One region of the Desulfovibrio sp. Huiquan2017 genome, then DNA from elsewhere that is predicted to be linked to it. Evidence: predicted binding sites of a transcription regulator. Region 1 holds the regulator's gene; the other holds the start of a gene.

The links. The regulator sigma-54, encoded in region 1, starts transcription at its own class of promoters, with help from an activator protein. The targets are predictions, from matches to a motif close to CTGGCACGGNNNNTGCTT.
Region 2: J0909_RS05795 (YeiH family protein) is a predicted target of sigma-54. The motif match lies at 3,657-3,674, and genes of this name have one in related genera.

The regions. Positions count from the first base shown of each region.
Region 1 is NZ_JAFMPN010000014.1:6,676-13,353, reverse strand. Features, by position in the region: gene J0909_RS12900 (manganese-dependent inorganic pyrophosphatase) at 1-553, opposite strand, end outside; gene J0909_RS12895 (PTS sugar transporter subunit IIC) at 880-1,560, opposite strand; gene J0909_RS12890 (PTS sugar transporter subunit IIB) at 1,587-2,051, opposite strand; gene J0909_RS12885 (PTS sugar transporter subunit IIA) at 2,062-2,499, opposite strand; gene rapZ (RNase adapter RapZ) at 2,502-3,383, opposite strand; gene J0909_RS12875 (PTS sugar transporter subunit IIA) at 3,401-3,850, opposite strand; gene hpf (ribosome hibernation-promoting factor, HPF/YfiA family) at 3,853-4,395, opposite strand; gene rpoN (RNA polymerase factor sigma-54) at 4,429-5,838, opposite strand; gene lptB (LPS export ABC transporter ATP-binding protein) at 6,078-6,678, opposite strand, start outside.
Region 2 is NZ_JAFMPN010000005.1:174,673-181,350, forward strand. Features, by position in the region: gene J0909_RS05780 (ATP-binding cassette domain-containing protein) at 1-1,386, shown strand, start outside; gene J0909_RS05785 (molybdopterin-dependent oxidoreductase) at 1,485-2,183, shown strand; gene J0909_RS05790 (alpha/beta hydrolase family protein) at 2,275-3,522, shown strand; gene J0909_RS05795 (YeiH family protein) at 3,758-5,509, shown strand; gene J0909_RS05800 (hypothetical protein) at 5,580-5,870, shown strand; gene J0909_RS05805 (hypothetical protein) at 5,893-6,219, opposite strand; gene J0909_RS05810 (c-type heme family protein) at 6,373-6,678, shown strand, end outside.

The DNA of each region.
Region 1 (6,678 bases):
CCTTGAACATCTCCATGCCCAGGGCCATGATGTCATTGACACCGGCAATCTTGGCCAGGGCTTCGACGGCGGCCTTGTCGGCATCGGTACAGGTGACGGACTTGAACATGACGGTGTCGCTCAGGATGGCGCACCGCAGGATACCGGCGATATTGGCCGGAATCTCGACATTGTAGAAGTCGTACATGGACTTCAACACGGTGGCGGAACAGCCCACGGGCCAGACCCACATCTCCAGCGGACCGGCGGTGGTGATGTCACCCAGCTTGTGGTGATCAACGACGGCAAGAAGCTCACCCTTGTCCAGATTGTCGATGGTCTGGGAAATGTCGGTGTGGTCCACCAGGATGATCTTCTGATCGGTGGCGTCGGTGACGATCTCAGGAGCGGCGAAACCGAACTTTTCGAGCACGAAGGCGGTCTCGGGAGCGATCTCTCCCTGAGTCACGGCCTTGGCTTCCATACCACGTTTGCTGTACAGGTCGGCGGCACCAATCGCGGAAGCGACGGTGTCGGTGTCAGGGTTCTTGTGTCCAACAACCAAAATAGCCATATTAAGTCCTCCTAAATTGAATTATCCTGTATAAGGAAATTGAGCATCAAAAACAGAATGTGACAGATATCACAAACACTCCAAACTGCCAAGCTAAAAGCGCAGCCAAAGTGAGAAAAGCGCGAAAAGATTTGCGTCCGTTGCGGGAACGGCACAATCCTCCCGCAAACCATGGGGCACAAGGCCTTCCGGCGGATTTCCCACCCTGCCGTTTCGCCCGGTGGAAATGTTTGAACGCGGCCGAGTCCTCACCAACCATGTGAATATGATCGCAAAGAAAGGACAAGCCTGACAAATGGGAAAAAGCGTCGGGGGATGGGACGGGATCACGCCCACAGATTGGGCAGAAGCAGGAACAAGGCAACAAGGATGATGCCCGTGGCCAGGATGACGTAGGCCCGCTTCAGGCGCAGGGCCATGAGTCCGCCCAGGGAGGCGGCCACCCAAAGGTGGGCCCAGGTTACATCCAGATGAGTGAAGAGGGATGGGTACAGGGCGAAAAAAAGCTCGAACGCTTCCTTGAGAATGAGGACCGCCGCTAGAAAAGTCACCCAGCTCATGACCAGCCCGCGCGCCATGGAGCGCAGGACCAGGGCACCGGGCAGATGCTTGGAATCGGGATTGCGCGCCCAGTTGAGCAGTGCGTTGTAACTGCCCTGCTCCCGCTCGCGGAGCCACCCTTCCACCTTGGTGCCGATCCAGGCCAGCGGCATACTGGCGAAAAGCACGAGCATGATCCTGGACGGCTGCTCGAGGCCGAACCATGTGGTCAGGGTCAGGGCCGCAAAGGTGGCCGCCGTGAGTTGTGGTGGAATATACGTACCGGCCGGGATGAGGTCGAGCCAAAACAGTTCGAAGAATATGGCGATATACAGGCTGGTGGTGTATTCACCGGTGGCTGCGCCCCAGAAGAAGCCGACCACCAGGGGCCGTTCAAGCAGACCGATGGTCAGCGACGAACGGAATTGGGAAAAGAGGGCAAAAAAAAAGCGACCAGGGCGAACCAAGCGAGGGAGTGTTGCATGAGCATGGCCTAGAACCTCACCTGTACGGGGTCGTTGGGCACGCAGCGGAAATCGAGTTCCACGCCCTGGCGGTTCAACTGACGCAGGCAGGTCTCGTCCTCGTCGGACAAGGCCACGCTTGGGGATATCTGTCGCTTGCCCGGGCTGTAGTGGATGTTGCCGACGTTAAGCACATGGAAGCCGAAGCCGGAATCAAAGGCCCGGCGGGCATCGGCGCAGTTGGAAAAAAGAATGATGGCCCCGTCGTCGCCGACGTTGGAGCCGAGTCGGGCAATGGCCGAGGGCACCTCGTCCACGGTAACGAAGGAACTCTTCACCGCCTGGGGGATGGCCAGGGACATGATTTCCTGCTGGAGGATGTCGTGAGCCAATTCGTCGTTGGCCACGATGACCGTCTTGGCGCCGGTATAGGGCAGCCACGTCTCAATGATCTGGCCGTGAATCAAGCGGTTGTCTATACGAACAAACGTCACGGCGCGGTCCCTACTTTTTCGCTTTCTTGCGCAGCATAGCCCCAGCGACCTTGATCCCTTGCTGCCCTGCTTCCATGGCCTTTTCGGCCAGGTCGTGGAGTTTCAGGGAACGGGATTGCAGGGTGGCCACGAGCATGGGCAGGTTGACGCCGGTGATGACTTCAAGGTTTTCCGACTTCATCAGGGAAAGGGACATGGTCGTGGGCGAACCGCCGAACAGATCGGTCAGGGCCAGGACGCCCTTGCCCTGCTCCACGGACTGGATCGCCTTGCGCACGCCTTCCAGGGCTTCGTCCACGCCCTTGTTCACGTCGATGCCCACGGCCAGACAATTGTCCTGGGGGCCCAGAACCATCTCGGCCGCCCCGAGCAGGGTCTCGCCGAAGCTGCCGTGGGTAACCAGCACCACGCCGATCACGCCGTCTTTTTTGTCAGTCTTTGCAACCATGTCTAACCGAGTTCCATATGTCGATGTTCGATCGAAACCGTATACCCTTTTTCCTTCAGGGTTGCCAGCACCGACTCGGCCACGGAAACCGACCGATGCCGGCCGCCGGTGCAGCCTAAGGCCAGGGTGATCCTGTAGCGTCCTTCTTCAGCGTAAAGCGGCAGGATATAAAGCAGAAAATCTTTGAAACGTTGAATGAACCCTTGCCCCGTGGGATTGTCCAGGACGTAGGTGGACACGGCCTTGTCCAGGCCGGACAAGGACCGCAGGGATTTGTCGAAATAAGGATTGGGCAGAAAACGGAGATCGAAGACCAGATCCGCCTCGGACGGCACGCCGTACTTGAAGCCGAAGGTGATGATGTGCACCCGCATGCCCATACCCACCGTTTCCAGGGATGACCACTTCGCCTGAATGACCCGGCGCAGGTCGTGGATGGAGTAGTCCGTGGTGTCCAGGACCAGGGCCGCGCCGGAACGGACCGGCTCCAGCAGCTTTTTTTCCATTTCCAACGCCGCTTCCAGGCCCAGGTTGCGGCTCTCCAGCGGATGCGGCCGGCGGGTGGTCGCATAACGCCGGACCAGTTCGCTCATCTTGGCTTCAAGAAAGAGGACCTGCGGGGTTATGCCGAGCTCGGCGAACCCCTTCAGGGCCTGTCCCCATCCGTCCACGAACTCGAACTGGCGCAGGTCCATGCCCAGCGCCAGGCCGCGATACTTGGTATCGAATTTGAGGATGAGGTCGGCCAGCTTGGGCGATATCTCGGACGGCAGTCCGTCGATACAGAAGAAGCCCAGATCTTCAAAGACCTTGAGGGCGGTGCTCTTGCCGGACCCGGAGAGCCCGGTGACGATCACCACGGGAAAAGGATTGGTCGCGGTCAACGGTGTCCGTCCCGGGGTTATACGCTCTTGAGCAGGGCCCAGAGGGCCTCAAGGTCTTCGGCCGCCAGAAACGCCTTGCGGAATTCCTCGTCCTTGAGAAGACGGGAGATCTGCGCCAGGACGCGCAGGTGCATGCCCGCTACCTGCTCCGGGGCCAGCACCAAAAAAAAGATGGTGCAGGGACTATGGTCCAGGGCCTCGAATTCCACACCCTTGTGGCTGCGGCCCACGACCACGATGACCTTTTCCAGGTCTTCGAGCTTGCCGTGGGGAATGGCGATACCGTCCCCAATGCCAGTGGAGCCGAGCCGTTCACGATCGAGAAGGACACGGACCGCATGGTCCGTGTCCATCTCTGGATATTGTTCGCCCAAGGGGGCGACGAGTTCTTGCAGAACGTCCGATTTGGTCTCGGACGCGAGTTCGGGAAGGATCAGCTCCTTCGCCAGGTAATCACTGAGTTTCATGCTTAGTTACCAGGGTCGATCAGGCCGTAATCGCCGTTCTTCCTCTTGTATATTACGTTAACGCCTTCGGTTTCCGCATTGCGGAAGACCAGGAATTCATTGTCAAGGGCATCGAGCTGCATGGCGGCCTCGTCCACGGACATGGGCTTGGGCTCGTATGCATCGGTGCCTACGATGGTGGGGGATGAACCGGCAGCGAGGTCCTCATAGGACAGGTAGTTCATCTGCACCATTTTATTCGGACGCGCCTGTCTGGGGCGGTTCTTCATCTTTTCCCGCATCTTGCGGAGCTGGGCTTCCAGCTTGTCCAGGACCATGTCAATGGTGGAATACATGTCTTCCGAGTCTTCATAGGCCGAGATATGAATGCGATCCGAGTTCAGGATCACGTCCGCCTTGTGGCGGAACTTATCGACCAGCAGATTGACTTGGAGATCTGCCTCCGCATCGGAAACGTATTTTGCTACCTTTTCAAAACGCTTTTCCGCATACCCCTTGAGGTGATCGGAAGGCTCGAAGTTCTTGAAAGTGAAGCTGATGTTCATACGCCGCCTCCTGGTTGAGAGTGCCAAACAGTTCTAGAAGTACTGCTTGCGTTTTGAAGATGAAGGAATGCCCATGGCCGAGCGGTACTTGGCGACCGTACGCCGGGCGATATTCACTTCCAGTTTTTCCTGGAGGATCTCGCCGATGCGCTCGTCACTGAGCGGTTTCTTCGTGTCTTCGTCTGCGATCATTTGCTTGATGAGCGCCTTGACGCTCTCCGAGCCCACCTGGGAACCGTCGTTCAGATCCAAGGCCGAGTTGAAGAAAAACTTCAGCTCGAAAATGCCGTGGGGAGTCGAAACATACTTGTTCGTCGTGATCCGGCTCACGGTGGATTCGTGCATTTCGATATCTTCCGCTACCTCCTTGAGGATCAAGGGTTTGAGCTTTGTCACGCCTTCTTCGAAGAAGGCTCTTTGAAAACCGACGATGCTTTCAACCACTTTATACAGGGTTCGCTGCCGCTGGTACAGACTTTTCATCAACCATGCGGCGGAACGCATCTTTTCCTGAAAATATTCCTTCTCCTTGTCGGCCGCGCCCTTCATGGAATCCACGTAGAAGGTATTCATCTGCAACCGGGGCATGCCGTCCTCGTTGAGGATGATGACGAAGTCCTCGCCGTACTTGTAGACGAACACGTCCGGGCTGACGTAATGCGGCTCGGTGCTGGAGAAATTGGCGCCGGGCATGGGATCGAGCGTCTGGAGCAGGTCCAGGTATGCCTTGAGCTCGTCCATGGAGATTTTGAATTTGCGCGCCAACGGCTTGTAGCGATTCTTTTCCAGATCCTCCAGATGGTCGCGCACCAGGGAGACCAGAGTCGGGTCGTCGTAGCCCAGGACTTCCATCTGGACCAGCAGGCATTCCTGCGGGCTGCGGGCACCCACGCCCACAGGGTCCAAATGCTGGATGCGCAACAGGACGGATTCGATCTCCTCCTCGGAGGCCTGGACCATGGCACCCAACTCCGCCATGGACGCCTGCAGGTAGCCGTTTGAATCGAGATTGCCGATGATGACGTCCCCGATGGCCAATTCCTGCTCCGAAAAGCTGGACAGACGCATCTGCCAGTTGAGATGCCCTTCCAAGGAAGGCTTGGAGGCCAGCCGCGCCTCGAAGGACATACCCTCTTCCGGCATTTCCATGTCGCGGGACATGGCCTGCTTGGAGGTGGAGGAAAATTCGCCGAGATAGTTTTCCCAGTCGGCGTTGCGGACCAACTCCTCCTCGGCCTGGGATTCGGTCAGGGCCTCCGCTTTGTCTGGGACCTCGGTGTCGGTTTCGGTCTCATCAAGAAAGGGATTCTCCAACAATTCCTGCTGCACCGTCTCCAGTAGTTCAAGACGCGATAACTGCAGCAGCTTGATGGCCTGCTGCAACTGGGGCGTCATGACCAGTTGCTGAGAGAGCTTGAGCTGTTGCCGAAGTTCCAATCCCATGATTCGTCACTCGCTTGAAGTTGTATTTATCGGCTGCTGGATAACGAAAATTTTTTTCGCCCGCCCACCATTTTTTTCAAACCAACTATGCCACAGAGAATTTAAGGATGCAACACAATAGTGATAACATCCTGTTTCTATTGTAAATACACAGGGCACATTGATGGTATGAAAAAAGTGTACCAACCTTTGGGTACGGTGTAAATCGGGAAAGCGAAAAAAAGATAAGGGCAAGGAGATCAGAGATGAAAATCTTCGCCCAGATAGATCTGCCGGGCGCGGCTGGATGTGACGATTTCAGACGGGGCTCCCTCCAGAATGACCGTCCCTTCGTAGACAAGGTAGGCACGATCGCAAATGTTCAGGGTCTCCCGGACATTGTGGTCGGAAATGAGGATGCCGATCTCCATGGACTTGAGCACGGAGATTATTTCCTGGATGTCGATGACCGCAATGGGGTCGATGCCCGCGAACGGTTCGTCCAGAAGAATGAACTGCGGATCGAGGATGAGCGCCCGGGCGATCTCAAGCCTGCGCCGCTCGCCGCCGGACAGGAACATGGCCGCCTGGTCCGCCAGCTTGGTGATGGTGAACATCTCCATGAGTTCCTCGGCCCGGGCCCGCTGCTGCCGTGAAGTCAGGTTGGTCTGCTCCAGGATGATCTGGAGATTCTGGCGCACGGTAAGCTTTTTGAAGATGGAGCTTTCCTGGGGCAGATAGCTGACGCCGAGGCGGGCGCGCTCGTGCAGGGGCTTGTCCGTGAGCGGCTGGCCGTTCAGCGACACCTCGCCGGTGTTGGGCTGAACAATGCCCACGAGCATGTAGAACGTGGTCGTCTTG
Region 2 (6,678 bases), on a different contig from region 1:
CTGGACATGGGCCTGCGCCGCGAACTCCAGGACCTGGTCCGGTCGCTCATCGTCGAGCGCGGCCTGGCTGCCGTGTTCGTGACCCACGATCTCGCCGAGGCCGCCGCACTAAGCCACCGCGTGGTCATCCTGGCCCCGTCGCCGGGCCGTGTGGTCCACGACCAGCCCATCGACCGCCCCCTGGCGGACCGGAACGCGGACTTCGTCCGACGGACCGTCTCCGATCTCCTGGCCGCCCCGGCCGTGCGGGCGGCATTCGGCAATCACGGCGACGCCCCGCTCGCGCCCGCCGCGCCAACCGGCATATCCGCCGCGAAAAACGAGGTGAACATGGTGGAATTCAAACCCGTGCATCTTCCCGAGACGGTCCTGGCCACGGATATGGCCGGACGCAAGGTCCAGGTCGGCGCCGGGATCGACAAGGTCTTCGGCTACAACCCCATGGTCACGGCCCTGCTCTTTGCCCTGGCCCCCGAAAAAATCGCGGGACTGGGCATGCCGCCCATGCCGCCCGAACGCATGCTGGCGAGCCCGGAATACCTTTCCCTGCCGGTCCTCGGGGTCAAAGGCGGAAACTTCGGCGGCGGCAAGACCACCTTCGACGGCGAGGCCGTCAAACGAAACGGTGTGGATCTGATCCTTTCCTTGACCCTGTTCGCCATGGACGAGGTCGAGGTGGCCGAGGCCGACCGGCTGCAACGGGAGCTGAACATTCCGGTGCTCGTCTTTGACGGTTGCCTGGACCGCACCGGTGACGTCTTGCGGCGCGTGGGCGCGCTCATCGGAGTACCGGACCGCGGCAACCTCCTGGCCGACTATTTCGAAGACAAATTCCACACCATCGCCGGGACGGTCGCCCGTATCCCGCGCGGCGAACGGCGGACGGTCTACTACGCCCAGTCGCCCACCGGCCTGCTTACCGAGCCCCGGCGCTCCCGTCATGGCGAAATCATCGAATACGCGGGCGGAGTAAACGTGGCCGAAGTCCACGAACAACGGGGCTGCGGGCGCACGCCCGTATGCGCGACCGACCTGGCCCGCTGGGACCCGGACGTGATCATCATGCTCTCGGACGAGGGCAAGTCCCCGCAACGCCTCTACAACCGCGCCAAGACCGATCCCTTCTGGTCCCGGCTCAAGGCGACCCGCAACAACGCCATCTTCGAGCCGCCGAGCGGCATGTATCACTGGTTCGACCGGCCGCCGTCCGTGAATCGGCTCATGGGCTTGATCTGGCTGACCAACCTGCTCTACCCCGAGTGGTTCGATTGGGACATGGTGCGAGAAATACGGGAGTTCTACCGGCTCTTCTACCGCATGGACCTCGGCCCCAAGCAGGCGGAAACCCTGCTCGGGCCGAGCCTGGGTCGCCAGATGGGCAGGTAGCCGCTTTTCCCTTGTCCTTTGCGCCACTCTTTGCCACCATGCAAACATGGCAAAATGCCGGTCCCGCAAGGCCCGGTCCCAACCCGCAAGGAGTGCGCATGAACGAAGACGCCCGATTGTCCCGCCGCGAATTCCTGGCCGTAACGGCCGGAACCATGGTCGCCATTGGCCTGCCCGGCCTGTTCGCCACCGTCGGGGAGGCTCGGCAGACGGAACTGGCCGCCCAGCTCCGACCGGACGGACGGCCCCGCGTCCCGCCGGGCCAGACCGTCATCGAGCGTATCGAGGACATGGGAGGCAGGCCCGGCTCACTCCGCCCGGAAGACTTCCGACTGCACGTCCACGGCGCGGTCGAAACGCCCTTCAACATCGACTTCCGGGAATTCATGGAGTTCGGCCAGCAGGACTTTATCTGCGATGTCCATTGCGTCACCGGCTGGACCCTCCTGGACGCCACATGGCGCGGCGTCCCGCTTTCAGTCCTCGTGGACCGGGCGCGTCCCTCGGCGGACGGCCGATTCATGGTCATCCAGGCCGCCCACGGCTACACCACGAGCATCCCGCTCGACGAGGCCCGCAAGCCGGACGTATTCCTGGCCCACACCCTGTTCGGCGCGCCCCTGCCCGGGCCCAACGGCGGCCCGGTACGCGCGGTGGTCCCGGACCGTTATTTCTACAAAAGCGCCAAATGGGTGGAGGGACTCAAGATCGTCTCACGCGATGAGCCGGGCTATTGGGAGACACGCGGCTACAGCAATTCCGCCGATCCCTGGAAGGAAGAACGCTACTCGCGCTAGCTCGCAGGGGCGCGTCCCCACACGCCGGACCGAAGCAGGCCGCCTTCCGGCGAGATTGACGAGAAGACTCGGACCTGGTTAGGTTGTTCCAATGAAGAAGCTCCTACTTTGCCTGACGGTCATCATGCTGTCGGCGACCGCCACCGGTTTTGCCGAAAAGGGAAAGGCGTTCGACGCCCATGCCACCGCGTTCAGCTATTTTTTCCACGACACGGACATGGATTTCCACTTCGGGAACCTGGTCCTCGGGGCCACGCGCAACGGCGGCGCGGAAATCGGCGAGGCGTTCCATGCCGCCTCGCGGATCAAGGATGGGAACGCCGCCGAATGGCAGACCGAATGGTTCCGGCTGGCCCACCGTGTGGAGGCGCGCGGACTGAAATCGCTCAAAGGAGGCCACACGGTCAGCGCGCGCGACCAGTTGCTGCGCGCGGCCTATTATTATCGCATTTCCCTGCTGGCCATGCCGACGTCGGCCCCGGAATTCAAGGCGCGCGGGCGGAAGTGCCGGGAACTGATGCGCATGGCCGGGCCGCTGTTCGATCCTCCCCTGGAATATTTCGAGGTCCCCTTCGAGGACACGGTGCTCCCCGGCTACTTCCGCAAAGCCGCCGACTCCGGCCAGCCCGCCAAGACGCTGCTGATGATCGGCGGCGGCGAAACCTTCATCGAGGACCTGTTCTTCTACATCGAGCCCCAGGCCCACGCACGCGGCTACAACTTCGCGACAGTGGACCTGCCGGGCCAGGGCATGCTCCCCGCAAGCGGCCACATCTTCCGCACGGATACCTACAAGGCCATGAAAAAAACAGTGGACTACGTCCTGGACCGCCCGGATGTGGCCCCGGCCAGCCTGGCCGCCTACGGCATCAGCGGCGGCGGGCTGTTCGTGCCCCAGGCCGCCATGCACGACCCGCGCATCAAGGCCATCGCCATGAGCGCCGCCGTAGTGAACGCCCATCCGCTGTTCGCGGCCATGCCCGCCGCCGTGGCCGACAAAGAGGAAATGGCCTCCTGGTCCTCCTTCCATGCGGGCATCGTTGAATCCATCTGCGAACGCTACGGCGTGGACAACCCCGAGGGACTCATCGAGGCCAACCAGGGCAACACCTTCGACGCGCGCAAGATCGCCGCGCCGGCCCTGCTCATCGTGGGCGAAGGCGAGTATCACAGCGAAGAGGTCAAGCGCCAGCAGCGAATCGCCCTGGAGGGCTTCCCGGACAAACGCAGCAAATTGGTGATCACTCCGGCCAACGAAGGCGCGACCAACCATTGCATCATGGAAAACAGGAGCCTGGTCGGACAGGTCCTCTTCGACTGGCTGGACGAAATCTTCTGATCCGCCCGCTCCGCCTTCCACTGCAAAGCTCACTTTCCAACACCGTCGGCCGAACCGCAAAGACAACTTTGCATTTCGGCCGACGTGTTTTGAAAAATATCCTGTAATTTCAAGCAAAAATCCTCAACAAAAGAATGGCCCGCTCCTTGCTTTGAGCAAGGAGACAAGAAGTTGGGTCCAAAGGACCGCCCTGGCGGTCCGCCATTGAGAGAAACTTTTGTGGAGGAATGTGAGAATGGCTGAACAAGTTGTCGAGAAGAATTCCGACGTCGTCGTCGATACGGGAAAATCTTCGTGGTCCGATCTCTGGAGGAAAGAGGACTACTGGGCCATCTGGCTCGGTTTCATTATCCTCATCGTCGGTACCTTTATTTATTTCAACAACAAACCCGCCGGGATGGAAGAGAAATTCGCCGCGGCCAACGTGATCATGGCCCACGAGGCCGAATCCGCCCCGTTCAAGACCGTGGCCTGGTACGAGGCCCAGACCGCCAAGGAAAAGATCAAGGCCAAAAGCCAACCCATCGGCAAGGCCATCGGCGCGTTCCTGGCCCATCCCAAATCCTGGTCCACCAACCCATTGAACGGCTTCATCCAGACCAAGGCCCAGGCAGACGCCAAAAACGCCAAGGCAATGCCCAAGTATGAGGCCGCCAAAGCCGCTGCGGCCGAAGGCAAGGCAGCCGCCCTGGCCGCCCAGGCCAAGGCCCAGGCCGCCGGATATCAGAGTGCCGAATTGAATGCGAACGCATCCACGGCCATCGAGCACTGGCTGAAGCTCCGCTCCCAGGAGTCCTCGGCCAAAAAGAAAATCGGGCACAAACCGTACAACCTGTTCCCGGGCTTGCTCACTCTGTTCGTCGGCTTTGGCGTGCTCTTCGCCATCGGCATGCACTTCATCGACGGCAGCAGCACGAAGTTTCTCAAAGGCTTCATCCTGGTCTTCGCCGTGGGCGTGCTCTCTTACGTCATGGCCGGACAGGCGACCATGAAGCAATACGGTATCGGCTACGCGGCCTGGGCCATCGCCATCGGGCTGATCATCTCCAACACCATCGGTACCCCCGAATGGGCCAAGAAGGCATTGCAGGTCGAATTCTTCATCAAGACCGGCCTGGTCCTGCTCGGTGCTGAGGTGCTCTTCAACAAAATCGTAGCCATCGGCATTCCCGGCATCTTCGTGGCCTGGGTGGTCACCCCCGTGGTGCTCATCTCCACCTTCATCTTCGGCCAGAAGGTCATCAAGCTCCCGTCCAAGACCCTGAATATGACCATCTCCGCCGACATGTCCGTGTGCGGCACCTCGGCCGCCATCGCCGCGGCCGCCGCGTGCAAGGCCAAGAAGGAGGAGCTGACCCTGGCCATCGGCCTGTCCCTGGTCTTCACTTCCATCATGATGGTGGTCATGCCCGCCGTCATCAAGGCCACGGGCATGCCCTACATCCTGGGCGGCGCCTGGATGGGCGGAACCATCGACGCTACCGGCGCCGTGGCCGCCGCCGGCGCGTTCCTGTCCGAAAAGGCCCTGTACGTGGCCGCAACCATCAAGATGATCCAGAACGTGCTCATCGGCGTGACCGCCTTCGGCATCGCCGTCTACTGGTGCACCAAGGTGGATTGTGTCGAAGGACAGAAGGTCGGGGCCATGGAGATTTGGCACCGCTTCCCGAAGTTCGTGCTGGGCTTCCTGACCGCTTCGGTCATCTTCTCCATCGCCTACTCGGCGCTGGGTTCCGACACGGGCTTCACCATGATCGACCAGGGCGTCCTGCGCGGATTCTCGCGGCTGTTCCGGGGCTGGTTCTTCTGCCTGTCCTTCGCCGCCATCGGTCTGGCCACCAACTTCCGTGAGCTGAAGCACTACTTCAAGGGCGGCAAGCCGCTCATCCTGTACGTCTGCGGTCAATCCCTGAACCTGGCCCTGACCCTGGCCATGGCCTACCTGATGTTCTACGTGGTTTTCCCGGACATCACTTCCAAGATCTGATCGCTTCCACCCCAAAAAAACGGAGGGGGGCCCGCCCGGCCCCCCTCACCCCCTTCAAGGAGCCTTAGACATGGAAAATCGAACCCTTCCGCAACGCATCCTGGCGCTGGTATCGGTCTGCGCCGTCATCTGGGTGTTCACCTATGTGGCCGGGCCCATGCTGGTCAACGCCTCCCAGGACTTCCGGACCCTGGGAGACTTCATCGTCCGGGAGAACATCGACACCGGCATGTTCTACTACACCGACCTGGAAATCGTCGGTCATGCCGACCACAACGCCCGCTCGACCATCGAGTACATGCCGCATGGCCCGGGTCCCCTGCCCAGCGTGGGGTCGGCCACGGGCGCGCCCGCTTATTAGGCGGCCGCCTCGGCTCGGGGGGTCAGCCGTTGTCGCGGGGGTCGAACATGGCCTCGATGCGCCGGTTGAGCCCCCAGAGGAACACCACGGTGCGGGCCGTGGCCGCGAGGAAGTAGCCCAACTGCTCCAGTTCGCTGTGTCCCAGCCCGTAGGAACGGAAATACAAGAGGAAAACGGCGGTCAGAGTCAGGCCGCATAGGAGGATGAGCGGGATGGTCGTGTTCAGGCGGATGAACAGGACTTCCCCCGAGATCCGCCCTTGGAAATACAGGACCAGCAAGGCGGCGAAGCGCAACACGCCGGTCCACGCCCGGACGAACATGTCCGCCGTGGCCAGGCCCACAAACATAGCCGCTCCAAACAACAACACGCCGCCCATCACGATTCTCCCCGGACGGGGACTCCTTTTCCGCCCTATACAAAACATACGGTCCGAACGAAAGAACCGTCAAGGAATCCTTGACGGGAACGGTCGCCATTCCCGATACTCGGATGCAAGACCATGAAGTTGCCCAGACCATACTCACTCCAGAGCAAGTTCCTGATCGGCCTGATCATGACCTCCGTGGCCATCGGCGGGCTGTTGCTCGCCGGGTTCTCCTACCACATGCGCCAAGTCCTCGAACGCGAGGTCGAGGAGAAGGCGGCCATGGTCCTGGCCCAGGTGGACGCGGTCCAGCAATACGTCCGCCGCATACTCAGGCCGCGCATGTACGAAGTGCTCGACGACACCTTCATCATCGAGGCCATGTCCTCGTCCTTCATCACCCGCAACATCATGGACGGCGTGTCCGAGCACAGCCCCACC